One region of the Halomonas sp. FeN2 genome, then DNA from elsewhere that is predicted to be linked to it. Evidence: predicted binding sites of a transcription regulator. Region 1 holds the regulator's gene; each other region holds the start of a gene.
What was found. The regulator PhoB, encoded in region 1, activates phosphate uptake and scavenging genes when phosphate is short. The targets are predictions, from matches to a motif close to TGTCATANNNNTGTCANA.
Positions count from the first base shown of each region.

Region 1 (9,846 bases):
AGGCTTCCTTCAGGGGCGATGACGCTGACGTGATGGCCGCCAGCGTGAAGGTCGTTGGCAAATTCACAGCCGACCAGCCCCGCGCCAATAATCGCCACCTGTGCTGGGCCGTGGCCTAGCGCCGTGTGAAAGCGGCGGTAGTCGTCCAGGTCATTAATGGTAAAGCAGCGTGAGGCTAAGCTGGGCTCAAGGCTGAAGGGCAACCGTGGTGCAGCGCCAGTGGCGAGTACCAGTGTGTCGTAGCCGAGCACCCTGCCGTCTTCAAGAAGAACGGCTTGGTTATCCACATCCAGTTCGTCTACCTGGGTGTGGATAACCATCTGGGCATTTAGCTCTTCGCCTAGATCAGACGCGCTGCGCTGGGCTAATTTTTCGGGCTCGAGGCCCTTGGCGAAGCCGGTGGAGAGCAACGGCTTGCTGTAGTCATCGCCGCTGTCAGCGCTTACCAGCGTGATTGAGCGTTGGTCGCCCAATCGGCGTAACACCCGGGCAAGGCCAACCCCTGCCATGCCAGTGCCAATAATCACCAGCGCAGCGTGAGAGGACGTTTTCTGTGTTTGGGTGGCGGGCATGCAGACACCAAAAAAAGTTGCTAAAAAGAGTGCGAAAAAAGAGGCGCTAAACCGAGTCGTTAAAAAAGTCGCTGAAACAAAAGCCTTTCAGTGCTCATGTTACACTAGCCAACCCGTTAATTGCCCTGGAGAACTCGGTGACGGCTGCTGCTTTTCGGCAAAATCCTCTATTTTCCCGCTGGCGCCCGATTGATGCGGCGCGGCCTGCGATGAGTGCTTCCTGGTGGCAGTGGGTCGCCTCCACCGACTCGTTAACCGCCCGCTTAATGGTCGCGGGTGGAGAGAAGCCGTTTCGAGTACGGTTGCTACATCAGGGCGTCGGCTGGCCGCGCCAGGATGAGGCTCAGGCGCTGGGCATTGGCTTCAAGCGTTACGCCTGGCTGCGGGAAGTGGCGCTGTGCTTGGATGAAACGCCGTGGGTGGTGGCTCGCTCGGTCGCCCCCCTCACGCAGCTAAAGGGCCAGCGTTTGGAGAGTTTGGGTGAGCGCTCGCTAGGCAGTTGGCTATTTCGACAGCCAGGTTTAGTTCGCGGGCCTTTGGAAGCGACGAAGCAACCCCCGGATTTTATTAGCGTGAATGGTATCGATGGGAGTTGTGCCTGGGGAAGGCGCTCCGTCTTTTATCACGGCGGCCTGTCGTTATTAGTGCAAGAGTATTTTTTGGGTGCGATGGCAGATGATCTTGGCCTGCCTTCGCGCTAGGCTAGCGCCTGCATCTTATTCTTCGTGAGGTAAGCATGGATCGTTCACTGTTGCGGCCGAAGGGATGGGCTCGCGTGACAGACTTTTTACAGCTGATGCGCTTGAATCGGCCGATAGGCACATGGCTTTTGATGTGGCCGACGCTATGGGCCCTTTGGGTGGCTGCGGAAGGTGTACCAGGGCGAAATGTGCTGGTGATTTTTGTGGCCGGCGTTTATGTGATGCGCGCCGCGGGCTGCGTAGTCAATGACTATGCGGATCGCCACTTCGATGGGCATGTGAAACGCACAAAACATCGTCCGCTAGCGACAGGCCGTATCAGCGAAACCGAAGCCCAACTGCTGTTTATTGCGCTGGTGGCCGCTGCGTTTATTCTGGTATTACTGACCAACTGGTTTACGGTACTGCTCTCGCTGGGCGGGGTGCTGCTGGCGATTATTTATCCGTTTATGAAGCGCTATACCCACTTTCCTCAGGTGGTGCTGGGTGCGGCGTTTTCCTGGGCAATTCCGATGGCGTTTGGCGCCATACTTGGCCACGTGCCGCTGGAAGCATGGCTGCTATTCTGCGCGAATGTGTGCTGGACAGTAGCCTACGATACCCAGTACGCCATGGTTGATCGCGACGATGATTTAAAAATTGGCATTAAATCAACGGCCGTGCTGTTTGGAAATGCGGATCGCTTGATCATTGGCTTACTCCAGCTAGCTACCCTGGGGCTTCTGGCATGGGTAGGTTGGCGGGTTGGTTTAGGTGGCTTCTTCTGGTTAGGGCTCGCGGCAATGGCGGCGACTTTTCTGCATCAGCAGCGCTTAATTCGCGACCAGGAGCGGGATGCCTGCTTCCAGGCGTTTCTTAACAATCATTGGTCGGGCCTGCTGATTTTTGCCGGTATTGCGCTTAGCTGGTGGCCTGTGGCTGGTTAATCGCGGCGGTTGTCATGTAACTGTCATCAAGTCATGGTGTTATCGTCACTGACATGTCATTGAACTGTTTATCTTTGAGCAAGTTTTCTTTGGACACCGTGAGGCTCTGGTATGACCGCCAAGACCGTTCTGATTGTCGATGATGAATCATCGATTCGCGAGATGATCGCGGTAGCGCTGGAAATGGCTGACTATCGCGTGCTCGAAGCGGATAATGCCCAGGATGCTCATGCCATGGTGGTCGACCACCAGCCCGATCTACTACTGCTGGACTGGATGATGCCCGGTACTAGTGGTATTGAGCTGGCAAGACGCCTAAAGCGTGAAGAAGCTACCGCCGAAATCCCGATTATTATGCTCACCGCGAAAGGCGAAGAGGATAATAAAATTCAAGGGCTTGAAGCCGGTGCAGATGACTATATCACCAAGCCTTTTTCACCTCGGGAATTGGTGGCACGGCTAAAAGCGGTGCTGCGCCGTGCGACGCCACGTGGCGTTGAAGATCCCATTGAGATTAACGGCCTGCTGCTTGATCCGGTTAGCCACCGGGTCAGCGCTCACGGCAAAGCGCTGGAAATGGGCCCTACCGAGTACCGGCTGCTACAGTTTTTTATGACCCACCAAGAGCGCGCTTACACACGCAGCCAGCTGCTTGACCAAGTGTGGGGGGGGAATGTGTATGTCGAAGAGCGCACAGTTGATGTGCATATTCGCCGTTTGCGTAAAGCCCTGGGCGAGGTGCATCAAAACCTGATTCAAACGGTTCGGGGTACCGGTTACCGTTTCTCTGCACGGGTGTAAATGTGCGTTTATGGAGTCGTGAGCTGTGGCGAATAGCGTGGCTGGCCACGCTGGGCACCTGCTTAGGCTGGCTGTTGGGTTCGGCCGGGCTGGGGCTCGCGGCAGGGCTTGCGCTATGCCTGTTTTACCACCTACGACAGTTGCGCGAGCTTTACCTGTGGCTCACGCTTAACCCTCACGATGAACCCCCTGCCGCCAGTGGAATGTGGGGCGAGCTATTCGATCGTTTATACCGCTATCAAAAAAGCCAGCGCATTACCCAAAGCCGTCTGCGCGCTACTCTGGCGCGTATTCAAGAGTCGTCTGAAGCGATGCGTGACAGCGTGGTTATGCTTGACCGCCACGGCGACCTGGAGTGGTGGAACAGTGCTGCTACCGCCATGCTGGGGCTACAAACGGCCCATGATCGTGGTCAACACATTACTAACCTGCTGCGCGACCCAAGCTTTATCAGCTACTTTAATGCGCGTAATTACAGTGAGCCGTTAACGCTCACTTCGCCGATTGATGAACGGCGAATCCTGCAATATCAAATTACTCTCTATGGTGACGACGAACGCTTGGTGATGGCGCGCGATATCACCCGCTTGCATCGCCTAGAGCAGATGCGGCGCGACTTTGTCGCCAACGTCTCCCACGAGCTGCGCACCCCTCTGACCGTTCTATCAGGTTATTTGGAAACCTACAGTGATATCGCCGATCAGCTTCCGCCGCGATTGGGTCGCAGTGTCCAGCAAATGCAGGAGCAGACCCAGCGGATGCAGAATCTGGTCAACGATTTATTGCTGCTCTCGCGTTTGGAGATTGACCAAGGTGGGCAAGATCATCATCCGCTGTCACTTGAGCCTTTACTGCAAAGCGTGTGTGCTGACGCACTAGCCTTATCGCATCAACGCCATACCATCACCGTCGCACTTGAGAGCGATGCGCGGCTGCTAGGCAGTGAGCAGGAAATTCGTAGCGCCGTCTCTAACCTTGCCTTTAATGCGGTTCGCTACACACCAGCAGGCAGCCAAATCACCCTGCGCTGGAAAGCTAGCGCTACTGGCGGTGGCTGTATTGATGTGGAAGATAACGGAGAGGGGATTGATCCTGTGCATATTCCCCGCTTAACCGAACGCTTTTACCGAGTCGATAAGGGGCGCAGTACTGCAACGGGCGGCACAGGTTTAGGCTTAGCCATCGTTAAGCACGTACTGTTGCGTCATGATGCGCAACTGCAAATTGAATCCCTCCCCGGTAAAGGGGCGTTGTTTCGCTGCGCCTTCCCCCCCTCGCGTCTTGTTTGATGTAGCCAAATGTCCCGCCGCACAATATTTGTAGAAGTGTGCAATATTGGCATGCAAGATTGGTAAAACCTTGCTCATGTGTCATTTCTACACAGTTTTTAGCGTCATATTTTAGCTGGGTAGATTTCTGAAAATGCTTTCAAGTTGAATTCAAGTTATTGATTTTTGATGTTTTTATTTTATTTTATGTTTTTTTGGCATACCGAATGCAGCAATAAAGTTAAGAAAGACGACCGCAGGAAATGCTGGCTACTGGTTAGCCCTTCTTTCTTGACTAAGCGGTAACAAACAGCGATCGGAGGTGGAATATGATGTCCAAGGAATTTCTCAAGAAAGCTGGCATTCTAGGTGTTTCTTTTGGTCTGATGGCAAGTCCATTAGCTTTTGCACAAACCGATGAAAATTCGGCGATTGACGAAAATCAGGGTATTACAGCTGATGAGCAGCCAATGGATCCACAAGGTGTAGGCAGCTCAAACAGCAGTGATACAGATATGACGAATGACTTAACCCATGACGAAGGCGATGACGTTAGCGACATGGATCCTCAATCAAGCAGCCACTCAGATGATGCTGAGTATGGCGAAGATGAGCTTGTTGAAGAAAATAGCGGTAGCTAATTATTGGTGATTTTTTAGATATCATTGAATGCTTTTTCATCGGATGAAGAAGCGATCAACAGGATGTTACACAGGCAAGGATGCTCTTAGATTCAAGGATGAATCAATAGGAAATCAAAACGTTAGTCAGGGGAAATTCCAAGGTTGGAGTCCCGCACAAGGAGTGGAAGCTAACGTTAGTCATTCCCTATAACCAATTCTGATATCGGGCTCCGCAAAGCGGGGCCTAATTTTTTGCTGCCTACTTTTTTCAATCTATATTTTTCCCTCCCCCTCTGCTTTGTACTTTTCTTGTTTTCTCCCTAAAAACTATACTGTTGCCTTTTGATACGAGGCGTATTTGCATGCGCTTTTAAGGCGGACGTTGAGTAGTGTGTCATAAAGGCACAGACAATTTTGCGCATGTGTCATTAGTGCACATGTAATTAGCGTGCTTTTGTTTGTAGCGGTGTATTATTGCGCACAATATATTTAAAATAAGTAGTTGATTTTATTGCTATTAATTGAATTAATATCGGTTTTGGCATTTTAAGTGCAAGATTAAGGTAGTGAAGCTAACCGCAGTGAGAACTGAGCCAGGGGCCTCTTCTTACTTCACTTCAGCGGTATCAAACAGTCGTCAGGAGTAAATATTATGTTTAACGTATTTGTAAAAAAAGCAGCCGTTGTGGGACTTTCATTTGGTCTACTGGCTAGCCCGTTGGCAATGGCACATATGTCCATTGAAGCTAACCAAGACTTTACCGTCGATGATCAGCCGATTCAGGCACAGTCACACCGTACCTCGGCCCAAGCTGAGTTTAGCCCATCTGATTTGATGTATGACGAAGGCGAGCGCCCTCTAGTTATCAAGGCAGAGTCACACCGCACCAGCGCTCAAGCAGAGTACACAGCAAAAGATTTAACGCATGATGAAGGTGATGGAAACGTTTGGTAACAAAAATTTGCAATTATGTAGAAATACATTACGATTAGCGTGTGAGCTAAACACGCGAAGGCGTGTCAAAACGGTACGGATGCAGATCGATTCAAGGAATGAATCAAGCGACAATCAAAGCGTTAGTCAGGGTTAAATTCCAAGGTTGGAGCAGTCCCGCAAAAGGAAAGGAAGCTAGCGTTAGTCATTGTCAAAGTATTGTGTCCTTAGGCCCTGCTAATGCGGGGTCTGATTTTTTGTGACGCCCAACACCTCTCTCAAACCATTGTCTTTTTCGTTTAAGGTGCTGCTTTCTAGCGGGGCCTAATTTCATTGCATCGCTATGCATACACCGCACCTCATGCAGTCTGCCGATGGGCGATGTCTTAAGTATCTGGTATGTATAGATAACATCCATATGAATAATGAATACATAATCCCTATGGTCATAAAAATCTATGCTATTGATTTTTATGCAATAAATTATTTTTATTTTTTGGCGCCTAATATGCAACGTAAAGCGTGATAGTCGTTCTAATCATCATCGAACGGAATCCATGAATAGTGAGGAGATCACCATGCTGTTAAAAGAAATGAGTCAAAAACTCGCCATAGTAGGTATTGCTTTTGGTCTGGTAGCGAGCCCCTTGGCGATGGCGCAATCATCTATTGAGCTAAATCAAGACCGTACCGCAGGTCAGGATGTCATCGACAAACCTGAGTCACATGCAGCTTCCAAACCATCTCATGTCTCTGCGAGTGACTTGAACCATGATGAAGGCGATAGCTTGGACTTTTCGCCCTCAAGTAGTCGTTTTTCTAGTGCTGAAAAAGGGGCGACCTCTCGCCGAGAGGGTTACACTCCTGGGGAACTCAACCGGGATGAAGGCGATAGCACCGACTGGTAAAAAATAGAATAAGTGTAACTGCTAATGTAATCATTGCTAGCAAAAACCCCGCCAAAGCGGGGTTTTTGCTATAAGTTAACTGCAGCCCACGTCAGTGGTGGTGGCCATCAGCAGCTTCGCTGCCTTCCTGGGCGCCCTGTATCCAAACCTCAATATCCACATCGCCTTGTTCTGCAAAGGTGAGCGTAAGAGGGAACCGCTCACCCTCCTTTAGCGGCTCGGTGAGGCCAATCAGCATTAAGTGAAAGCCGCCACCAGGGCGCATGGTATAAGTCTCACCTGCCTCGACACGAATCTCATCCACATGCCGCATCTGCATCATATCGCCGTCCATTCGCATATCGTGCAGCTCAACGTTGCTGCTCGCAGGGCTGCTCGCGCCAATAAGAGTAACGGACTCTGAAAGGGCGGTGATGTCGACGTAGGCGGCGCCGTTTGCCGCACCTGGTGGGGTAGGGGTGGCGAAGGGGTGCGCAACGCGCAGAGCCTCAGTTTTTACCTCGTGGGCTACGGCTATAGATGCCATCAAAATAGACATAGCGCTAACCAAGAGTACGCCCCCCAGCCAAGCCGTCGGTTTTAACATGCGGTGATTCCTTTGTTGTTAATTGAGCCCAGGATTGAACCTAGGAAAGACGAACAAAACATAAAGGTAGCAAAGTGGCGTAGCCTGGGTAATAAGCGCCTACTGCGGTGTGATGCCGCGTGTATCACCATGTACATTTCGGTAATGGTCATCCCAGAGTAGTACGGCACCCGCTACGGCGCCGGGAATCAGAAATAGATTGGCCAACGGAATCCAGGTGATTAGCGTGACTAGGCCTCCAAAACTGAGGCTTTGCCACCAGCGTTTAGAGAGCCGTTGACGCATATCAGCAAACGTCACCTTGTTGTTATCCATGGGGTAATCCAAATAAGTGATGGACATCACCCAGGCAGAAAACAGCGCCCAGAGTAGTGGGGCAACGATATTAACGCCTGGAATCCAGCTAATCACAAAGAGGCCAGCGGCACGCGGCAGAATATAGGCGAGCTTAACAAACTCGCGTCCCACAGCATCAACGGCTGTTTTAGTCAGATTTCGATCATCAATGGGCTCACGGCCAGTGACTTGAACTTCAACTTTGGCGGCCAAAAAGCCGTAAAAAGGGGCTGCAATCAAGCTGGTCACCAGCGTGAAGGTAAAAAACACGACTACCAACAGGCTAATTACGAAAAGCGGCCAGATAAGCCAGGATAGCCAATCAAGCCAGGCGGGTACCATGCTCATCCAATGGGCGAGCCAGCCATCAAAACGGTTGAGCACAAAGCTGAACATGCTCACGTAGACAATCAGGTTGACCAGAATCGGCAGAAAAATATAGCGGCGCATACCCGGCTGATACACACAGCGTGTACCTCGGCTCAGCGCAGTGACAGCATCCAGCATTTAGGTGAGCTCCTCGAGATTCAAACGACCAGGCCGCTTAGCAGCCTGGTCGTATTGCAGGAGGAAAGCCCCATCAGGTCAAGACTTTTTTAGCACCTTTGGATCCAGGTCGTCGGTGTCGCTATGACGAATATCCAGGCCTTTGACGAGATAAACCACGTACTCAGCAAGGTTGTCGGCGTGGTCGCCTACTCGCTCCAGCGCACGCAGTACCCACATGATGCTAAGCACGGATGTAATAGAGCGCGAATCTTCCATCATAAAGGTCATCAACGAACGCATAGCGCTGCTGTACTCGTCGTCAACCAGCTCGTCTTCGCGCACAACCTGCATTGCCAGGTCAGTATCAAAGCGGGCAAAGGCGGTGAGTGCGTCGCGGAGCATTTTGCGTACGTGCTCACTAATGTGACGCACCTCTACCAAGCCACGAATGGTGCTGGTGTTTTCACTTAGGAGCAGGGCGTTGCGGGCAATTTTGCTGGCTTCATCGCCAATGCGCTCTAAGTCTGAAGTGGCGCGGATGACGGCCAGCACCAGACGTAAATCGGACGCTGCCGGTTGACGACGCGCCAGTACGCGAGTGCATTCATCGTCGATTTGCAGCTGCAGATCGTTGACTTGGCGGTCATTGTCACGCACCTGCTCGGCTAACCGGGTGTCGCCTTCCAGTAGGGCAAAGACGGCGTCCTGCACTTGCTTTTCCACCAGACCGCCCATGGCCATCAGGTGGGTTTTCAGCTCTTCCAGCTCCTGGTTGAACTGGCGAGAGATATGCTGGCTGTGAGAGTCGCTAGTAATATCCATGGAGCACTCCTGACGGTTCAGTTGCTAGGGCCTAGGTGATGCGGCCGGTGATGTAGTTTTCAGTGCGTTGCAAACGGGGGTTGGTGAAGACCTGATCGGTCGGCCCGTATTCAACCAGCTCCCCTTGATGCAAAAAGGCGGTGTAATCCGATACGCGTGCCGCTTGTTGCATATTGTGGGTGACCAGTATCAGCGTCAGCTCTGACTTGAGGTTACGGATCAACTCCTCAATTTTGAGGGTTGAAATCGGGTCGAGGGCTGACGCAGGTTCATCAAGCAGCAGCACATCGGGCTGAACTGCTAAGGTGCGGGCGATTACCAGGCGCTGCTGCTGGCCGCCGGAAAGCTGCCAGGCGGAACGGTGTAGGCGGTCTTTCACCTCATCCCACAGAGCAGCGGAAGTAAGCGCCCACTCAATAATGTCGTCCCTTTTGCGCTTGGGCATGCGCTGCTGCAATCGTAGCCCAAAGGCCACGTTTTCATAGATCGACATGGGGAAGGGATTGGGCGTTTGAAATACCATCCCCACACGCCGTCGCAGCTCAGTCACATTCATTTGCGGGTCATGAATATCTTGCCCTTCCAGCGTGATTTGGCCGCTGTGGGTGACCGACTCATTAAGATCGTGCAAACGATTAATTGCCCGTAACAGCGTCGACTTACCGCAGCCTGACGGGCCGATAAAAGCCGTTACACGATGCCGGGGAACACTGAGGGTTAACTCGCGCAACGCCTCTTTCCCCGCGTAGGCGAGGCTAAAGTGATCGATACTCAGGCAGCTGTGCTCGGACGAAAAGTGCGCCACTGGTGCCTGAGAGGTATTGGCTGAATGTAATGACGCTAGCATTCGTTTCCCCGTTGACGCCTAAGATAATGACGC
Region 1 is NZ_CP074200.1:2,421,126-2,430,971, reverse strand. Features, by position in the region: gene KF947_RS11145 (NAD(P)/FAD-dependent oxidoreductase) at 1-572, opposite strand, end outside; gene KF947_RS11140 (chorismate--pyruvate lyase family protein) at 710-1,273, shown strand; gene ubiA (4-hydroxybenzoate octaprenyltransferase) at 1,309-2,199, shown strand; gene phoB (phosphate regulon transcriptional regulator PhoB) at 2,311-3,000, shown strand; gene phoR (phosphate regulon sensor histidine kinase PhoR) at 3,003-4,289, shown strand; gene KF947_RS11120 (hypothetical protein) at 4,598-4,909, shown strand; gene KF947_RS11115 (hypothetical protein) at 5,544-5,846, shown strand; gene KF947_RS11110 (hypothetical protein) at 6,404-6,733, shown strand; gene KF947_RS11105 (copper chaperone PCu(A)C) at 6,825-7,319, opposite strand; gene cysZ (sulfate transporter CysZ) at 7,419-8,162, opposite strand; gene phoU (phosphate signaling complex protein PhoU) at 8,241-8,966, opposite strand; gene pstB (phosphate ABC transporter ATP-binding protein PstB) at 8,998-9,813, opposite strand; gene pstA (phosphate ABC transporter permease PstA) at 9,807-9,846, opposite strand, start outside.

Region 2 (9,846 bases), 580 kb from region 1:
TGCCAGTGAGCGGCGCATTAGGCGTTTTGCGTTCATGCCACCGCCTCTTGGCGACCGAGTTCATCCAGCAATTGCCGCCACTCGCGACGCTCCGCGCGGCCTTCCTGGCGCTGTGCGTAAAGTTGCAGCACTAGCGAGCCTTCGGCATCAAAGGCTTCAATGCTGGTCACGCCGCCGTCGCGGTTGGGTTTGCTGACTTGCCACACTTGGTCAATCGCGGTGTCATCAAGGTGCAGGGTGAACTGCTCGCCAAATAGATTCAGCCAGCCACGAGCCCGTTGCGGGGTGGGCAGGGTGCCGGTGCGAATCTGCACGCAGCCGGGGCTGGCGACAAACAGCATCAACGGCAGCGCGCGTTGGCTTGCATGCTGCAGCACTGCTTCCAGGGCATTGAGGGGCAGCGCGCGGGTATAGCGGCCTTCCATTAACTGGTTGGCCTCAATACGCTCCAGATGATGGCGCTGGAGGAGGGCAAAGAACTGGTGCACGTCGCGCATCGCACCCCACTCGCTGGCCAGGGTCGGCGCTTCGGGCAGCGGCCGCTGTAGGCGGGGCATGCTCTGGGTAAACGCCGGCGTATCCCGAGTGCCCAAGGCCGCTAAGGCACCCCAAGAGCGCGGCAGTGGGTTCTCCAGGGCAAAGCATTTGTGAACGGCGCAGCCATGCTGGTTGAATATCTGCAGGCTCCAGCGCCACTGCGCCTCTTGCGCACTGGTGGCAGGCATAGGATCACGAATCAGGCAGGCCCAGTGCCAGTTCGTGTAGAGCAGCCGTAAATCCAGGCCGCCAGGGTCGAGCAGCAGGCCAGTATGCTCCCCGCCGCTAAGCTCAGGGTAGTCGCCGGTTTGCTCTAGCACGGCCAGCCGGGAGCGAGTCAACGCCTTAACCCGCCCCAGTTGGGGCAGGTAGGCAGCGATATCGCTGGGCGAGAGCGGCAGCGTCCATACGTCGCGCCCTAAACGGGCGGCCTGCAGCTCGCCTTCGCTGATCGATAAGCGTTCGGCAATCTCAATCGCAGGTAGCCGCGGCTGCGCGGCGCGTGCCGCGTCAAAGGCTTCGATAATCGCGATCTGTTGGGATGGAATCATGACGCACCTCTATCGGGTTGACTGCATGGATTTACCACTGCCAGTTGAGGGTGGCGAACAGGCTGCGCCCATCGCCCAGGCTGCCGTCGGGGCGGTACCACACCTTGTCGCCAATATTGGCAAGGCGCAGCGAGGTATCCACGGCCGGAGTGAGTTGCCAGGCAAGGTGTACATCGTGCAACCCATAGCCGGGCAGGCGTTCGTCATCGCCCTGCTTATCGAAAGATTGGGCAAAACGCGCTTGCCAGCCCAGGCGGATATCGCTGTTGTACAGAGCCACCTCGCTACCCAAAGTGGCTTCCAGCGGTGTTTGACTGCCTAGGGGCTCGCCAGAATCGCGGTCTTTGCCGGAGACTTCCGACAGGCCCACAAAGCTGGTGAGTAGTGGGAAGGCGCTGGGCTGCCAGGTCACCCGGGCGTCATAGCCCCATAGCTGGGCGCGCTGAACGTTCACCGCCTGGGTGGTGCCCGCCATGATGTCGACGTGGGTGTCGATAAAATCGTCGGCGCGGGTGTCGAAGTAGCTGGCACGCACCTGCCAGTCGCCCTGATGCCAGACCATGCCGCTTTCCCAGGTGTGGCTGGATTCAGGCGAGAGGTTGGGATTGGGAATCCAGTAATTGTCCGGTGTGCAGAAGGCTGGCCCGGCGCAGAAACCGGCAAAGTGGCGCTCGTTAGCGTAAAGCTCGGAAAGGCTAGGCGCGCGAAATGCTTCGGCGTAGCCCGAGAACAGCATCAAAGCGTCATCGGGCCGCCAGGCGAGGCGAAAACGCGGCGATACCTGGTCGTGGACGCTATCGGCTTCATTACCGCTGGCGTCGTAGCGGTCGTAGCGGGCACCCAGGCCAACATCAAACTGGCCGGCGCCGCCATCGGATAGATAGCGTCCAGCGGTAAGCGTGGTGTCGAGATAGGCTGACTCGGTGTCGATATCGGCTTTAGGAAAGCCATTCGCTTCGCCACCTGGCCGTTGGCGTGCCTGCTCCAATTCGGCACCGAACACAAGCGTTTGCGAGAGCCAGCCGTGATCCATGGTGTGGAAACCGTCGCTCTGGAGACCGACCCGCTCTAAGGTGCGGTTGGCCTGGGGCTCATCGATATCCTGCTGGCTAAAGGTAAGCTGCGAAGTGACTTCGGTTGCAGCGCTGGGCTGCCAGCGGTGGCCCAACTGGACGTTGTTGCTTTCCACATCGCGATCGCGCAGCGGATTGCTGGCATCGGTGGAAAGCTGCTGTGGGTTGGCGGGCTGGGTGGCGCGTTCGTCGTAGTGCTGCCAGCTCATAAATAGCCGCTGATCGTCGCTTGGCTCCCAACCGCCTTTTAGCAGCAGGCTATTGAGCGTTGCATCCTCTTCGGCTTCATCGCCCCCGGCGCGGCGAATATCACCGGATTCACTGCGACCGATTGAAAAGAGACCATCCACCTGGCCATTGGCGGTATCGCGGCGGCCAAAGGCCGTCAGGCTGCCCCGCAGCTCATCGCTGGCAGTGGTGCCGCCTACCGATAGGCGTACGCCGCTATCTTCGCCGGGAGCAAGCAGGTCGTTGGCATCCACACTGGTGAAGCTGACCACTCCGCCCATGGCATTGCTGCCGTAAAGGCTGGAGAGCGCACCGCGCGCTATCTGTACTTCTTGAATCAAGCCAGGGTCGAGGAAGAAGTTACCGATATGACCGGTGGAGATATCCTGGCGTACCCCGTCTAATCGCACCAGCACACCTTTACTGCCAAAACCGCGCATACTTAAGGTCTGGCCATTTCGACGCCCTTGTCCAGCCACATGCAGGCCGGGTTGGCGGCTAAGTACGTCTTCGACCCGGCTGGCGGTGGCCAGCACCGCATCATCGCGATCAATAATATCGATAATTAGCGGCGCCCGGGAAAGGTCAGTCGGTGCTCGGGTGCCGGTGACCGTCACTGGGTTCAGCTCGGCATCGTCTGCTTGGGCGGCTAGCAGTGGGAGCAGCGTTAAACAGAGGCCACCAAAAGCGCGTGTGTGGTTCATAAGCCAGAGATTTCCAACAGGGATAAGTGGAAGAGGTCGCTGGCTGGGTGCGATGGGCTACCTGGCTGGCTTTGCTGTATAAATCTTTAAATTAATTAGGTGCTTAGATGTTAAGGGCGTTAGGCGTTAAGGATTAACTTGCCGTTTTTAGTACGGCGCAACACATAGCGGCGCTGTTCATGGTGAATAACCAGCTGGCCTGAGTTACCAAGTAATTCTTTGCTATTCACCTCGTGGGGCGTCGAGGCCGACGTATCTCCCTGGCCAGTGCCCTTGGCGGGTAACTGCATGAGAGAGTAACTCCTGTGTTAATGATAACTATTAGCGTTAATTTAGCAGAGTTGCAGACATCCCTCAATAGGGTTGGGGGAGTAAAAGTGGCTAGCATTCGACCGTTCTTCATCTAAATGCAGGCGCTCCGTCATCGTGCTGTCATTAAGCTTCTTTAGTGTCTCCTAACGTTCAATCGTTGGCTTACAAACGATCAGGGGGAGACCAAAATGAGTAAAGAGATCGAAGATCATCGCCTGTTTAACCACAGCGGCAATCAACCTTTTGCGGAAGTATTGGCGCGCCATGTATCCCGGCGCGATGTGATGCGCGGTGGTTTGAGCATGGCGGCTGCCTCGATGCTTAGTTTTGGCGGTGCTGCGCAAGCGCTTGCCTCAAGCAGCAACCAAAAAACACCCCTGACACTGGCGTTTGAAGCGGTTCATGGGTCGCTCACCGATGCCGTGGTGGTGCCAGAAGGTTATGTGGCCCAAGTCTTGGTGCCGTGGGGCACGCCGCTGAACCAAAATATTACCTGGCAGCCCGAACAGCCGATGACCGCTGAGCGTCAGGCGGAGAGTGTGGGTATGCACCATGACGGCATGGCCGGTTTTGCCCTGGATACCGACAACGCCTCGCGTCGTTTTGTGCTGGCGCTCAACAATGAGTATATCGATCAAGCCGCGCTATGGGCGCCCCAAGGTGGCCCCACTAATGCTGATGAAGGCCAGCGGCCAGCAGAGGAGTCGCGCACCGAAATCAACGCTCACGGTGTTACCCTTGTTGAGGTCGAAAAGAACGCCAGCGGCCAATGGGCGCACGTGCCGGGATCGCGCTATAACCGGCGCCTCACCAGTGCGACGACGATGGAGCTTTCCGGGCCAGTGGCGGGCAGTGACTACGTCAAAACGCGCTTTTCGCCTGAGGGCACCCAAACCCGTGGTACAAACAATAACTGTGGTAACGGGGTAACGCCCTGGGGCACCTATATTGCCTGTGAAGAGAACTGGCCCGATATCTTTGTGAACCGCGGCGAACGCTTCCAGGACGATGCCCGGATTGGTATTCCCACCGATAAAAGCCGCTATGGTTGGGATACTTCGGCAGGTGATGCCTCTGAACAGAATGACGAATTTGCTCGCTTCGATATTACCCCGCGCGGCGAGCGTGCCGAAGACGATTACCGTAATGAAGCACGCACGTTCGGCTACCAGGTGGAAGTCGATCCCTATAGTGATGCATTGGCGGTTAAGCGAACGGCGCTTGGGCGTTTCCGCCATGAAGGGTGTTGGTTAGGCAAGCTGGAAGCCGGTCAGCCAGTGGTTTACTACTCGGGGCACGATGCCCGCAACGAGTACGTATATAAATATGTCTCTGATGCCGCCTGGGATCCCGCCGATGCCAACCGCCCAGGTGAAGAGTACGATCGTCTTGCCATTGGCAACAAATATTTGGATAACGGCACCCTCTATGTGGCCCGTTTCCACGCTGACGGCAGCGGCGAATGGCTGCCGCTAACGCCTAGCACCCAAACGCGCGATGGTCGCACACTGGCGGCGGCGCTGGGGCTAGCCGACGATGATGCGGCAGGTATCATCATCAACACCTGCGATGCAGCGGATTTGTTGGGTGCCACGCCAATGGATCGCCCTGAGTGGGCTTCCGTCGATCCTGCATCCGGTGAGGTGTATCTCACCCTCACCAATAACACGCAGCGTACCGCTGAAGAGACATCCCCAACTTACACTAATGACGGTGAGCGTCTGGAACAGGTAGGTGTTGGTTACGATTTAGCGCCTACCAATGCCGCCAACCCTCGCGCCAATAACGAAGCGGGGCATATTATTCGCTGGCGCGAAAGCCGGTTGCCCAATGCCTTTACTTGGGAGGTGTTTGTGTTCGGCGCCGCCGCTGACGATGCAGATAACCACTCAGGCCTGACAGAAATGAATCAGTTCGCCAGCCCCGACGGGCTCTGGTTCGACGAGCGAGAAGACGGTCAGGGTATCCTCTGGATCCAGACTGATAACGGTTATGATGGGGTCACCGAGTACACCAACGATCAGCTGCTTGCCGTGGTACCTAATGGGCTAGACGACATCCAGGGAACCGGCCCAGTGATTAACCGCAGCAACCAGCAGCAGCTTAAACGCTTTGCGGTAGGGCCTAACGGCTGCGAAGTCACCGGTATTTTTGCCACGCCGGATAAAACCGCGCTGTTTATTAACATTCAACACCCCGGTAACTGGCCTGCCGATGGTGGCGCGCTGACACAAGACGCCACCGTTGCGGCTAGCGGCCCAGTCCGCCCACGGGCATCAACCGTTGTTATTCAGAAGCGCGATGGCGGGCCAATAGGGGTTTAAAATTACGCGCTGAGTGCAGAGCGCTGCCGCTATTAAGACGCCGCTATGTTAAAGCTTCGAACCTCTCTCGGGTTCGAAGCTTTTTTATTCCAGGCTGGGTGAGCCTGACACTTTTTCTGTCGGGCTTCTAACGCCTGAATGGCATTTGACCCTTAATGGCAGTTGTATCGGCCCGTACCTGGGCCGATCTCCTGGCAAGTTACTGTTCTGAGTTCGGCAGGATAAGGGCGTCATCATCAACGTTAAGCACGTAGTCGCCGTTGGTCGGTGCGCTCAGCTTAGGTTTTCCCGATGGTTGGCTGACGATAGCTGACTGATAATCGTCGGTCTGAACAAAGCCCTGCATGTTGGCAGGCACCGAGTCGGGGATGATGAGCTGATAGTTGCCTGCGTCAGCGCCGGTCAATGAAGCATCAACCAGCACACGGTTCTCGCCCGGTGTGAGGCCCGCGAACAGGCCACTGAGCTGAAGCTCTACGTCGTCGCCACTGATGGCGCCGTTAAGCACCCCTTCCAACACCGCCGTCAGCGTACCGTCAAACGGCTTGTCTTGAGCCAGGATATCGGCGGCGATGGCCTTACGCTCGATGGTCAGAGCGCCGTCGATAAAGGTCAGCGCGTAATTGCCGTCGCTGCCGCTGGCGGTCAATACGTAGGTGCCCGCGTTGGTGCCCGTGCCGCCGCTGGTGGTGATCCCATTGAGCACACTGGCATCCTCGCCGTTCACCAGGCCGTCGACGGTAAAGCCGCTAACGCTTTGCTCGGTGCCGTTGTAGGTGGTGGTGCCGCTGTTGGCGGTGACGGTGGCCTGGGCCTTATTGATGGTCAGGGTACCGTCTACAAAGGCCAGTTCGTAATTGCCGTCGGTGCCACTGGCAGTCAGGGTGTAGCTACCCACATTGGTGCCTTTACCGCCGCTGGTGGTCACGCCAGTCAATACGCTTTGATCCTCACCATTAACCAAGCCATCAACAGTAAAGCCATCAACACTCTGCTCGGTGCCGTTGTAGGTGGTGGTGCCGCTATTGGCGGTGACAGTGGCCTGGGCCTTATTGATGGTCAGGGTGCCGTCGACAAAAGTCAGCTCGTAATTGCCGTCGCTGCCATTGGCGGTCAGCGTATAGCTGCCGGCGTTGCGTCCGCCACCATTGACGGTGACGTCAGTCAGTACGCTTTGATCTTCACCATTAACCAGACCCTCGACGGTAAAGCCGCTGATGCTTTGCTCTGTGCCGTTGTAGGTGGTGGTGCCGCTGTTGGCGGTGACGGTGGCCTGGGCCTTGTTGATGGTCAGTTTGCCATCGACAAAGGTCAGCTCGTAGTTATCGGCGGTACCGCCGCCAACCGTGAGCACATAGCTACCCGCATTGGTGCCTTTACCGCCGCTAGTGGTCACGCCAGTCAGCACACTGGCATCTTCGCCGTTAACCAAACCGTCGACGGTAAAGCCACTAACGCTCTGCTCTGTGCCGTTGTAGGTGGTAGTACCACTGTTGGCGGTGACGGTGGCCTGGGCTTTGTCGATGGTCAGGGTGCCGCCACTGGTGGTGATTAGGTCGTAGCCCTGTTGATCCGAGTACAGGCCGTTCATACCGAGGGCGTAGGCACCGGCATTTTTGCCGCCGACGGGTTGACCGAAAATGCGATCAGCATCGTACGCGCCAGCGGCGCTCCAACTGCCGCCCTGTTCCGTGCCGTTATAGGTGACGCTGGTGTCGTCGCCGGTGACTTCAAGGGCGGTCAAAAAGTGCCGCAGCAACGGGGCGGTATAACCTTCGTAGATACGCCAGACCTTGCCCGTGCCGCCTTGCGCATCAATATCCCAGCCTGTGAAGCTGTCGGCTTGCAGCATTTGTGCGGTGGTCAGGCCGGTCATACCAGAGGTGCCTCTGCTACTAGAGCCAACAGCGCTGGTTTGGCCGCTGGTTTCGGTGTTCCAGTAGGTATTGACAATATCACCGTGCAATTGACCTATTAGACCGCCAATCCGGAGCGCGGTGCCGCCGACTTGTCCTGTGGCGTAGCTTTCTTCAATTGCGCCGTATTCGCTGGCGTATCCGACCAGACCGCCGATATCTGAACCACTACCGGTTACATCAGCCGAACTGTAGCTCTGTTTGATGGAACCAGTTGATTGGCCGACCAAGCCACCGACAAACTGTCTTCCGCTGACCCGGCCGGTTACATAGCTCTGCCTGATAGACCCGTTAAGGTCGCCGACAAGCCCGCCTACATTGCCACCGCCGGTGATGGCGGCGTTGATCAAGCCGATATTGTGAACCTGGCTACCGCCGAGTGTCACTCCAAACAGGCCAACGTTATTTGTATTGGGCCGGTTGATGGTCAGACCGTTGATGCTATAGCCAAGGCCGTCGAAGACGCCTCTGTAACCGTAAGTCCCGTCCCCAACGGGCACAAACCCCGCTCCACCGTTCCAACTGGCGGTATCGGCGGCGTCGATGTGGTTGCCAAGCAGGTAGTTGGCCGTGACGTCATTGCGCATGGCCTGTAGCTGCTCGACGTTCTGGATCACGGTATAGAGCGCCGGGCGGTTGGTGGCGTCGAGGGTGCCGGTGGGCAGGTCGTTTTTGTTGAACACCCGGTTGCCGGCCAGCGCGCGCAGGTAGGGGGTGGTTTGATCGTCGGCATTGGCCCAGGTGCCGGCAAAGTCAAAGCCGGTGAAGTTGGCGGCGTCGAACATCTGCGCGGTGGTGAGGCCGGTGGTGCCGGCGGAGCTTCCTGCACCCACTGCGCTGGCCTGGCCGCTGGTCTCGGTGTTCCAGTAGCTGTTGGTGATGGTGTCATCGTAGTTGTTTCCAGCCAGCCCGCCGACGTAGTCACGGCCTTCAACGCTGCCGGCGGCATAGACGTTGCTGATGGTTCCAAGGCTGTACCCCACCAGGCCGCCGACGTAGTCAAGGCCTTCAACGCTGCCGGTAGCATAGGCGTTGTTAATGGTTCCCGATTGGTTAAATCCGACCAGCCCGCCGACTTGATTAATACTGCCCTTAACGCTACCGGTGGTATAGGCGTTGTTGATGGTTCCCGATTGGTTAAATCCGACCAGCCCGCCGACTCTGCTTAAGCTCTCAACGCTGCCGGAGGCATAGGCGTTGTTAATGGTTCCCGATTGGTTAAATCCGACCAGCCCGCCGACTCTTTCACGGCCCTCAACGCTGCCGGTGGCATAGGCGTTGCTGATGATACCTGAGCTGACGCCGGCCAGCCCGCCGACATGGTTACGGCCGGAGACGCTGCCACCTACCAGCCCAATATCGCGGACCACGCTGCCGCTGGCGGTAGCGCCAAACAAGCCAACAAAATCCGTACTACTGCGGTTGATGGTGAGGTTGCTGAGGGTGTGGCCCAGGCCGTTGAACGTGCCGGTGAATCGATCGCTCTCACCCACTGGCTGCCAATTGCTGATACTGCTCAGGTCAATATTGCTGCCCACAGCATAGTTGACGGCCAAGTCACTGTTCATGGCTTGCAGCGCCGCAGCATCGTTGACCACGGTGTAGCTGATCACACTGCCGGTCGAGCCTTTTTGGGTGGTGAAGTTGTTGCCGCTTTGCAGATTGATGGGGGCGTTGATGTGGTAGTCCGCCGTGCCGCCATCGGTAGTGGCTTGGCCGTATTGCAAGGCGACTTTGCCGTTTGCACCTTGGGCCGTGATGGCGGCGTTGATGTTGATGTCGTTATGAGCGTTCAGCGTCAGCGTGGTGTCGGCATTCCAGGTAACGGCGGCCTGGACGTTGATGTCGCCCGCTTCGCTACCGCTGGCCACTGTTTGCAGGGTGATGCTGTTGTTAGCCAGGTTGGCCGATAGCGTATCGGCGCCAATGCCGCTGGCGGTTTGCGGATCGTTGCTATCGCTGATGGTGAAGTCGGTCGGGTCGATCAGCCATTCGCCGGTGGTGCCGCTGTTGGCTTTGGTAGTGACCTGGGTGCCGCCAGCGATTTTGACGTGGGCACCAGAGGTGTCGATAAAGCCGCCGTCGCCGCTGTCCGGCGCTGAGGCATCCAGTGTACCGGCGACGTTGACCGTACCGCCGTTAAAGCCACCCTTGAGCACAATGGTGCCGTTCTGGTTGTCCAGGGTTTGTGCTTCGACGAT
Region 2 is NZ_CP074200.1:1,838,908-1,848,753, reverse strand. Features, by position in the region: gene KF947_RS08540 (heme/hemin ABC transporter substrate-binding protein) at 1-36, opposite strand, end outside; gene KF947_RS08535 (ChuX/HutX family heme-like substrate-binding protein) at 33-1,088, opposite strand; gene KF947_RS08530 (TonB-dependent receptor domain-containing protein) at 1,120-3,093, opposite strand; gene hemP (hemin uptake protein HemP) at 3,213-3,383, opposite strand; gene KF947_RS08520 (PhoX family protein) at 3,594-5,729, shown strand; gene KF947_RS08515 (beta strand repeat-containing protein) at 5,929-9,846, opposite strand, start outside.
Region 2: a site for PhoB is predicted at 3,513-3,530, ahead of KF947_RS08520 (PhoX family protein). Genes of this name have one in related genera too.

Region 3 (9,846 bases), 720 kb from region 1:
TGTTTTTTGTTTTCTCCTGGTCGCGCGGGGGGATGACCTTGGGGATGCAGGCGTGGCGTTTACGGGTGCAAACGGTAGACGGGTATTCACTGAGCTTGAAGCAGTGCCTTATCCGCTGCGCGGTGGCGTGGCTCTCGCTACTGGCATTTGGTTTGGGCTACTTATGGGTGCTGTTTGATCAACAGCGACGTAGCTGGCCGGATATTGCTTCCAACACGCAAACGGTGGTTTTGCCGAAAAAATAATTTCAGCTGGCATGGGGTAAAAAGTGCTTTTGCGCCAGTACGTTATTTTGCTGCTCTTGCTTATTAAGACGAATGGATAGCAAAAAGCAGTCATTTCTACTTGATAAGATGTATGCGAATCATTTACATTCATCTCATGACTTTTATGAGGTGTTGCCATGTACGTTTGCGTGTGCAAGGGAGTAACCGATCATCAGATTCGCCAGCACGTTAGCGACGGAGCGCGCAGTTGGCGAGAAGTACGCGAGGCAACCGGCTGCGCAACGCAGTGCGGTAAGTGCGCGTGCTTCGCTAAATCAATTACCCGCGATGCCGTTCAGGAAGCACGCCAAGAAGCCGATATGGGGCTTGCCTACGCCGTGTGACGCGAATCACTATTGTTAGGGTTATCTTTAGCAAATATATGATTTGCTTGAACTTTTAAACACCTTATCTATACTCTCAGGAAAGCTGGGAGTATAGCGATGCACGTCTATACTTCTCTCCAAACGTAACTGCTTGATCGTATTGTCTAAACTAGATTAAACATCAGCATTACAGTAGAAAAGGTGACGTTATGAAAGGTGATACGAAAGTTATTGAGCATCTCAATAAGGCGCTCGGCAACGAACTCGTTGCGATCAATCAGTACTTTTTGCACGCCAAGATGTACAAAGACTGGGGCCTAAAAGCACTCGCCAAGTGGGAATATGATGAGTCCATCGAAGAGATGCAGCACGCTGACAAGATTATCGAGCGCATTCTATTCCTGGAAGGCATTCCCAACCTGCAAGACCTGGGCAAGCTGCACATCGGTGAAAACGTCAAAGAGATGCTCGAAAGCGATCTAAAAATCGAGCACGATGGCCGCAACGACTACATTGAAGCGATCACCTATTGCGAGAGCGTTAAAGATTACGTGACTCGCGATATGCTGCGTGACCTGCTTGCTGATGAAGAAGACCATATCGACCACATCGAAACGGAACTTGGTTTGATCGACAAGGTGGGTATCCAGAACTATATGCAGCGTCAAATGCAGATGGCAGGCGACGAGTAAAACGCTATCGCGCGTATGTATAGAAACAAGCTAGCAACCAAAACTAGCTAAAAGCAGCCAGTCAGGGCTAACTGACTGGCTGCTTTCGTTCTAAAGTCTCCTTTAACCTATCGATTTTCCCGCTTCCCTTTTCCCCTATATCTTCCTTCACTACTTATCCATCTAACATTTTCGCGGCAACCCGCGTTTAGCGCTGAGGTGTGCCGATAGCCAGCGGTGCTAACTTAGCCAGTGAGTGTCATAAGCCTGACATCGTCATGGTGTTGGATAGTTAATCGGACAAAGCAAGTTTCATAACCTAATCAGTCAGTCGTTTCTGAAGCTTAAGCAAGGGATTAACTCAATCATGATACTCAAACGCAGACCAATACTGTTGGCGCTGGCTGCTATGCTGGTCGCCACGCAAGCGGCAGGTGCGGCAGATAAATATTTCAACCGCATCGCCAGCTTCGCGGTTCCCGATAATATGGCCGAGGGCGAAGATCGTACACGCGAGACCGCGCCTGAAATCATTGCTGCCTCCGGTGATGGCATGACGTTGGTGTATACCGATAGCCCGCTGGGCGTGATCGGGCGCATCGATATCAGCGACCCGGCTCATCCGCAACCGCTGGGTAATATCGTTATGGACGGCGAGCCTACGGCCGTATCGGTGCTCGGCAATATTGCCTATGTCGGAGTGAATACATCGGCTTCCTACAGCGAACCTTCCGGTGAGTTGCGCACGGTCGATTTAACCAGTGGCGAGATACTCTCCTCCTGCCCGCTGAACGGGCAGCCCGATAGTGTGGCTTCCGCTGTGGCACCCGATGGGCGCTTTGTCGCTGTCGCCATTGAGAACGAACGCGACGAAGAGGCCGGCGATGGACGTGTACCGCAGATGCCCGGCGGTTCCGTGGCACTGGTGAGGATCAATGCAGAAGGGCTGATTAACTGCGACAGCCTGCTCTACGCCGACGTAACCGGGCTCGCCGAGATCGCCCCCGAGGATCCCGAGCCGGAGTTTGTCGATATCAACACCCTGGGTGAGATCGTCGTCACCGTCCAGGAGAACAACCACCTTGTGGTGCTCGACTACGCAGGAAAGGTGGTGGCGGATTTCAGTGCCGGGACTGTCGACCTGGACGGCATTGACGCCAGCGATGACGGTGCGCTGATTTTCAACGAGCAGCAAGCCGAGCGCCTGCGTGAGCCGGACGCTTTGCAGTGGATCGACGACGACCACTTCGCTATTGCCAACGAAGGCGATATGGATGGCGGCGCGCGCGGCTGGACAATCTTCAACAAGCGCGGCGAGGTGGTATACGAGTCAGGTACTTCATTCGAGCGCGCGGTGATTGAAGCGGGGCACTACCCCGATAAGCGTTCGGATGCCAAGGGCAGCGAGCCGGAGGGGATGGAGTTTGCGGTGTTCGAAGATACGCCCTATGTCTTCCTGCTTTCCGAGCGCGGCTCGCTCGTGGGCGTTTATGACGTTAGCAACCTGGCCGAACCGCAGCTCACCCAGCTATTGCCCTCGGGCCTGTCTCCCGAAGGCGCCGTGGCGATTCCCAGCCGTGGCCTGTTAGCCACCGCCAATGAAGGGGATCTGGGCGAAGACGGCGGCCCCCGCGCCCATGTAATGATTTATCAATATCAGGATGCGCCAGCGGTCTATCCCACCCTGACCTCGGCGGGCGCCGATGAACTGATAGGCTGGGGCGCACTTTCTGGTTTGGTCGCCGCTGACGACGTACTTTATGCGGTCAACGACAGCTTCTACAGCGCCCAGCCGCGCATCTTTACCATAGACCCCTCAGCCTCCCCGGCGCGGATTACTGCAGCGCTGGACGTGACCCGCAACGGTGAGCCTGCGCTAGGGCTGGATATGGAAGGCATTACCACCGATGGTGAAGGTGGCTTCTGGGTCGCTTCCGAAGGTAACGACAAAGGCCTTGCCAACACCCTTTATCATGTGGGTTCCGACGGCGAAATTATCCAAGGAATTGAACTGCCCGAGGTGCTCGCTCAACAGGCATTGAAGTGGGGATTAGAAGGCGTTACGCGCATTGATGATCAGCTCTGGCTGGCGGTGCAGCGCCCTTGGAAGGATGACCCCGAAGGCATGGTCAAGCTACTGCGTTTTGATATCGACAGTGGCGAGTGGGGCGCTGTTCATTACCCGCTGGATAACGTGGAACAGGGTTGGATTGGCCTCTCCGAAATCACCGCCCATGGCGATTGGCTGTATTTGATCGAGCGCGACAACCAAATCGGCGCCGAGGCGAAGGTCAAGCAAGTGACCCGCATTGCACTGGATGGCTTGGAACCCGCCCCGCTGGGCGGTGAGCTGCCGGTGGTTGAGAAACAGCTAGTACGCGACCTGATTCCCGACCTAGCCAGCTACAACGGCTTTGTGGTGGACAAGATTGAAGGAATGGCGATTAACGATACTGGCAACGCCTGGCTGGTCAGCGACAACGACGGTGTGGACGATAGCTCCGGCGAGACCTACTTCTGGTCAATACCGCTAGAGTAGTCCCTGCCTGTATTCGTCTATACCACAGTAGTATGGAAGCGATAAACATGAGGATTAGGGGAGAAAAGATAGGATAAAAGAGATAGGAGAAAAAGCGAGGGCACGCATCAAACACGGTTATGTGGATGATGTGTGCCTTTTTTTGTGGCGTGGCTCTTGTGTGGAGAGTGCCTTGTGAAGAGCGTTCTGTGAAAAGAGTGTGGCGGTAACGTTCTGGAGCCGCCTAACTATTTAGCTGAAATCGCCTCACCGTTATCCACAGACTGGCTCAGTACCGGCTCATCAACGGCAAAAGTTGCCCGGCTTAGGCGACGGACACGCTTCATAAACAGCGCAATGCAAAGAAGCGTGCCTAGCGCGGCCACCACATAGCTTAGCTGTAGCGGTAGACCAAAACCGATCGGCGCGTAGGCTAAGTAGGTAAACGTGGCCATGGTCATAAAGGTGGCGGGGATCGAGGTAATCCAGTGAGGCTTACGTGACAGCACCAGGTACATGGTGCCTACCCAAAGCGCGATCACAGCGGTGGTTTGGTTGGCCCAGGAGAAGTAGCGCCACAGCAGTGTGAAGTCCATGTGCGTTAACGCGTAAGACACCACAAACAGCGGTAGAGCGACCATGATACGTTTGATGATCGGCTTTTGATTGATTTTAAGGTAGTCGGCGATGATCATCCGCGCGCTGCGGAAAGCGGTATCGCCAGACGTAATCGGCAGCACAATAACGCCGAGTACCGCCAGGGTGCCGCCTACAGCGCCGAGCATGGTGGTAGACACTTCGCTTACCACCGCGGCAGGGCCACCGGCCGCCAGCACATCGGAAAGCGACTGGTCTCCATAAAACAGGCTCATGGCAGCGGCTGCCCAGATCATCGCGATAATGCCTTCGGTGATCATCATGCCGTAGAAGATTTTGCGACCATTGGTTTCGTTTTGGGTGGTGCGCGAAATAATCGGCGTTTGGGTAGCATGAAAACCGGAAAGCGCGCCGCAGGAGATGGTTAAAAACAGCAGCGGGAAAATTGGTGCGGCGTCAGGGTGCATGTTCTGGAACGAGAGCTCGGGAATCGGAGCGCCAGTAACGATTAAGCCGATACCGATACCCGCTGCGCTGAACAGTAGCAGGGCACCAAAGTAAGGGTAGATGCGACCGATGACTTTATCGATCGGCAGCAGGGTGGCAATCAAATAATAAATAAAGATAGCGACGATGATCAGCGTTAACGACAGCGAGGTCATATTGGCCAGCAGCGCCGCGGGCGAGGTGACGAATACCGTACCGACTAAAAGCAGTAGCAGAATCGCGAAGCCATTGACCACATGCTTCATCGCTTTACCCAGGAACTTGCCGGCTAGTTGCGGCAAGTGAGCGCCGTGGTTTCGGATCGAGATCATGCCGGTCAGGTAATCGTGAACAGCACCGGCAAAGATACAGCCAATCACAATCCACACAAATGCCACCGGTCCATACAGCGCGCCGAGAATCGGGCCAAAAATAGGGCCGACACCGGCAATGTTTAATAACTGAATAAGCGAATTGCGCGTAGTGTTCATCGGCACATAGTCGATGTTGTCGCGCATGCTGAAAGCAGGCGTCTGACGCTTGCGGTCAGTGACAAACACACGCTCAACGAATTTCCCATAGGTAAAGTAGCCCGCTATCAGCAGCAGGATCGATACGATAAAGGTGATCATCTAAGGTACCTAGAGCAGTGAGGGGGGTGGGCGAGCATGCCGGAGAGCATACAAGCAGGCACTTTTTTAGCAGGGCTGAATGTACAGATAACCACTATAAAATCACAGTTAGACTTTAGTGGGCCGTAAGCAAAAAAATGGACAGCCACGTGGCTGCCCATTTTGTCGATTAACAACAACGGTAAAGCTTAAGACTCAACGACGCCGCAGGCCATCCGGGTGCCGCCGCCGCCCAAGTGGGGTTCATCTTTGTAGGTGTCGCCACCTTCATGGATCATCAGGCTGCGTCCTGGCATATCTTCCATGCTTAGGCGAGGGGCTAGAACTGGCAGGTTAGCTTCGCCCTCTTCATTAACGGTTAGCACCGGCAGGTCGCCTAAATGACCTTCTCCATAGGGGCCTTGGTGCGTGCCGGTTTCTTCGGGGTCATAGTGACCACCTGCGGACAGTGCAGCGGTCATTTCGCCTTCATCATTCTCGGCAGGGTCACAGCTGGCGTTCTGGTGGACGTGAAAACCGTAAACACCGGGCTCAAGATCCGTCAGCGAGGGTGTCAACAGTAAGCCGTGATCCGTATGCTCAAGGGATACGGTACCGATTGACTCTTCATTACCCTCGGTGCTGACTTTATGCATCTCGACATCAAGCGTTTCATTGGCTTGTGCCGCTGAGGTAGCGAGCAGCAGCGAGGCGGCAATAGCGGTAAGCGGTGTTGAGAAACGTATAGTTGAATAGCGCATGTTGATCTCCTTCCGAATCCATGGAAACGCTGTAGCAGCGTTGCCTACTCAAGGTAGTTGGCTAGCAGTTACATTGCCAATTTAACGTGCCGAAGCAAAGGATACATCGTGCAAATTCAATAACGTAGCAGCGAGTGCCTGAGTGCGCGGCACCAGTGTGTCCAGCAAACAGTACTCTTCGTCAGTGTGCATTTTTGCGCCGACAGGGCCAAGACCGCACAGAGTGGGAATGCCCAGGCTGGCCGTCCAGCCCGCATCAGAACAGCCGCCAGTGAATTCGCCGTCAACAGCAAACCCGATCACCTTAGCCTGAACCTGATAAAGCTCAAACAGCGCACTGCTCATACGCGCTTCGAGAGGATAAAATTCAGAGGTTTGTTCTATGGTCGCAAGAGTGCCGGGAATGTCGGGTTCAGCGATAATCGCCTCAATGGCTTTATAAAGCTGATCACGCTGGGCAGTGGTTACAAAACGAGTGTCCAACTGTGCCGACGCGAAAGGCGCGACGGTGTTACGTGATACTCCGCCGGTGATGGTGCCCACATTGGTGGTGATGCCTGCCTCATAGTCGGTTAACGCATGCAGCTTGATGATTTTTTGAGCGAGTGCTTCTATCGCGCTGGCGCCATCGGCATGGCTAACCCCCGAGTGAGCGGCCTTGCCGGTGACTTCGATTAAGAAACCAGCGCCCCCTTTGCGGCCCGTCACCACATTGCCGCTGACCCGCCCTGGCTCAACATTTAAGGCGGCGCGTGCCCCCTGGGCGGCCGCTTCGATAAACGCTCGCCCATCTGGCGAGCCAATCTCCTCATCAGCGGTAAACAGAGCGCGAACGGGAAGCGGGCAGTTGGGCAGGCGGCTTAATGCGCGCAGCACAAAGCAGTTCATCACCAGGCCGCTTTTCATATCGGCAACGCCAGGGCCAAAGCCAACGTTGTCTTGCTGGGTGTAGCCTCGGTTAGCCACGGTGCCGTTGGGAAAAACCGTATCGCGATGGCCCATTAACAGCACATGGCCTTGGCCATCTCCGCCCAATTGCGCTTCTAAAATATCCCCTGACTCAGGGCGCGGGTGGCGTATCACCGTGATGCCATCCTGCTCAAGCCACTGGGTAATCAGGTCGGCCACCTCATCGTTGCCCGCTTTGTCGTAGCTATTGGAGTCGATATTGACCAGGGCCGCTAAGCAGTCAACCATTGCCAGCTGCTGCCCCTCCAGCCAGTCATAGGCTTGCTGTATTAGAGGCTCTTGCATAACGCTCGCTCCTTGTAAATCTCTGCACCTTGGACACTCAAATCCCAGAAAAGCCCCGCCATTAATATAAGCGCTTCTGAAGCGATACTCCCCAGCAGATGTTCATCGGGGGCGTGTTGCGAACAGGCGGGGTAGGAGTGCGGCACCCATAGCGTCGGTAAGCCCAGCGTTTCGGCAAAAACATCGTTAGGTAGTGAACCGCCTAGGTTAGGTAACAGTGTGGGCGTTTTATTCGTCGACAGTTGCATCGAGGTTAATGCCCAGCTCACCCAAGGGTCTTCAGGGTCAAGCCGCGTAGCATTCATCTGTGACATGCGCGCCGCGCTCACTTCAATATCGCTATAGCCGCGTTGATCCAGATGGCGGCGTAAATGGGCAAGAAAGTTATCCTGATCGCTGCCGACCACATAGCGCAGCTGGCAGTGGGCGTAGGCATGGGGGGGAATCGCATTGGCCGGGGCGTCAGGGTTGCCGGCTTTCATGGCGAGCACTTCGAGTGTGTTCCAGCCGAATAGACGTTCAGCGGGGGACAACCCTGGCTCACCCCAGTCGCTATCGATGGAGGGGGCATTATCACCGACACCTACTTTGAGTAAGGCTAGGGCGCTGCGCACGGCATCAGGAATCGGCTCTGGGCGTAACCCCTGAATCTGGATCACGCCGTTGGCATCCACCAGGGTAGCCAAGGCATTGGTTAATCGCACCGCCGGGTTTTTTAATACCCCGCCCCAGTTGCCTGAGTGGTGGGCACCTTCCCGGGCCTGTAGCTTAAGGTCGAAGTTGAACGATCCCCGCGAGCCTAAAAATAGCGTTGGCGATTCGGCGTCTAAACGGGGTCCGTCAGAACCAATAAATACATCAGCTGCCAAGCGCTCGCGATAGCGGTGGCAGACCTCTTTTAGCCCCGGCGATCCGGTTTCTTCGCCCATCTCCAGCACCAGCTTAACGTTATAGCCCAGGTGCCCGCCGCTGGCTTTCAGCACGCAGCCGAGCGCGGCTAAATTGATGGTGTGCTGGCCTTTGTTATCCGCGGTGCCGCGCCCATACCAGCGATCCCCCCGCTGGGTGATTTGCCATGGCGACAGCCCTTCGGCCCACTGGTCGTCATAGCCGCGTATCACATCGCCATGGCCGTAGGTCAATACGCTGAACGTAGCCTCAGGTTCAAGGCGTTCAGCGAGAAGAAAAGGCCCAAACCCTGCCACCGGGTTATCGACAATTTCCCATGTAAAACCGAGCTGCTCAATGTCTGGGATAATCTGTTCCGTCAGATAAGCGTGCAGTTCCTCCTGCCTATTCGATTCCTGGCTTTCGCTGCGGATGGCAATACGCGGTGCAAGCTGATGATAAAACTCGCCGCTATCAAAGTAGGCTTTGGCATTATCCAGGGCGTGTTGGCGCGTCATAAGCATTCCTTTTAACGTTAGGTATTAGGTCACCGTATTTAGGCGAAGTGGCAGGCCACCCGCGCCGGGTTGTCTTGATAAGTGCCTTGAGAAGTACCTGGAGCGGTACTCTGAGCAATAGCGCTCAGGGAGGGCGCTTGCTGAGCACACTCTGGCTGCGCCATCGGGCAGCGGGGATGGAAGGCGCAGCCTGACGGTGGCTGCGTGGGGTCGGGTTGGCCTGCCCCGAGTCCGATATCAGGCACGCCTAAGCCAGGTTCAGGGGTTAGCGCGGAAGCCAGCAGTGCTTGGGTATAAGGGTGGCGGGGCGATGTGAAGATTTGTTCACGGGTGCCCTCTTCTACAATCCGCCCCAGGTACATCACCGCGAGCCGATCTGCGAGATGTTCCACTACAGCAAGATCATGGCTGATAAAAAGGTAGGTAAGGCCAAACTCCTCTTTCAGGTCGAGCAGGAGATTGAGTATCTGGGCCTGAACCGACACATCCAACGCTGAGGTGGGCTCATCACAAATCACCAGGTCGGGGCGCATAATCAGCGCCCGGGCAATCGCCACCCGCTGACGCTGCCCGCCGGACATTTGCCCTGGGTATTGCTGTGCGGCGCGTTTGGGCAGCCCGACCAACTCGAGCATCTCATCCACCTTGGCTGCCTGCTCCTTAGGCGTGCCAATGGCGTGAATCCGCAGCGGTAAGCCAACGATTTGGGCAATCCGTTGGCGCGGGTTAAGCGACGAGTAAGGGTCTTGGAAAATCGGCTGTATATGCCGGGCAAGTGCCTTTTGGTTAGCGTTAACGATCGCTTTGCCGTTGATCAATACATCACCCGCGCTAGGGGGTGTTAGCCCTAGCAGTATTTTGGCTAGGGTGCTTTTGCCACAGCCCGACTCGCCCACCAGCCCCATTACCTGGCCGCGGGGCACGCGTAGCGATACATCGTTGACGGCTGT
Region 3 is NZ_CP074200.1:3,145,387-3,155,232, forward strand. Features, by position in the region: gene KF947_RS14570 (RDD family protein) at 1-245, shown strand, start outside; gene KF947_RS14575 ((2Fe-2S)-binding protein) at 404-610, shown strand; gene bfr (bacterioferritin) at 802-1,284, shown strand; gene KF947_RS14585 (esterase-like activity of phytase family protein) at 1,631-3,802, shown strand; gene KF947_RS14590 (carbon starvation protein A) at 4,030-5,496, opposite strand; gene sodC (superoxide dismutase family protein) at 5,685-6,236, opposite strand; gene KF947_RS14600 (M20 family metallopeptidase) at 6,318-7,490, opposite strand; gene KF947_RS14605 (M20 family metallopeptidase) at 7,475-8,896, opposite strand; gene KF947_RS14610 (ABC transporter ATP-binding protein) at 8,935-9,846, opposite strand, start outside.
Region 3: a site for PhoB is predicted at 1,521-1,538, ahead of KF947_RS14585 (esterase-like activity of phytase family protein). Genes of this name have one in related genera too.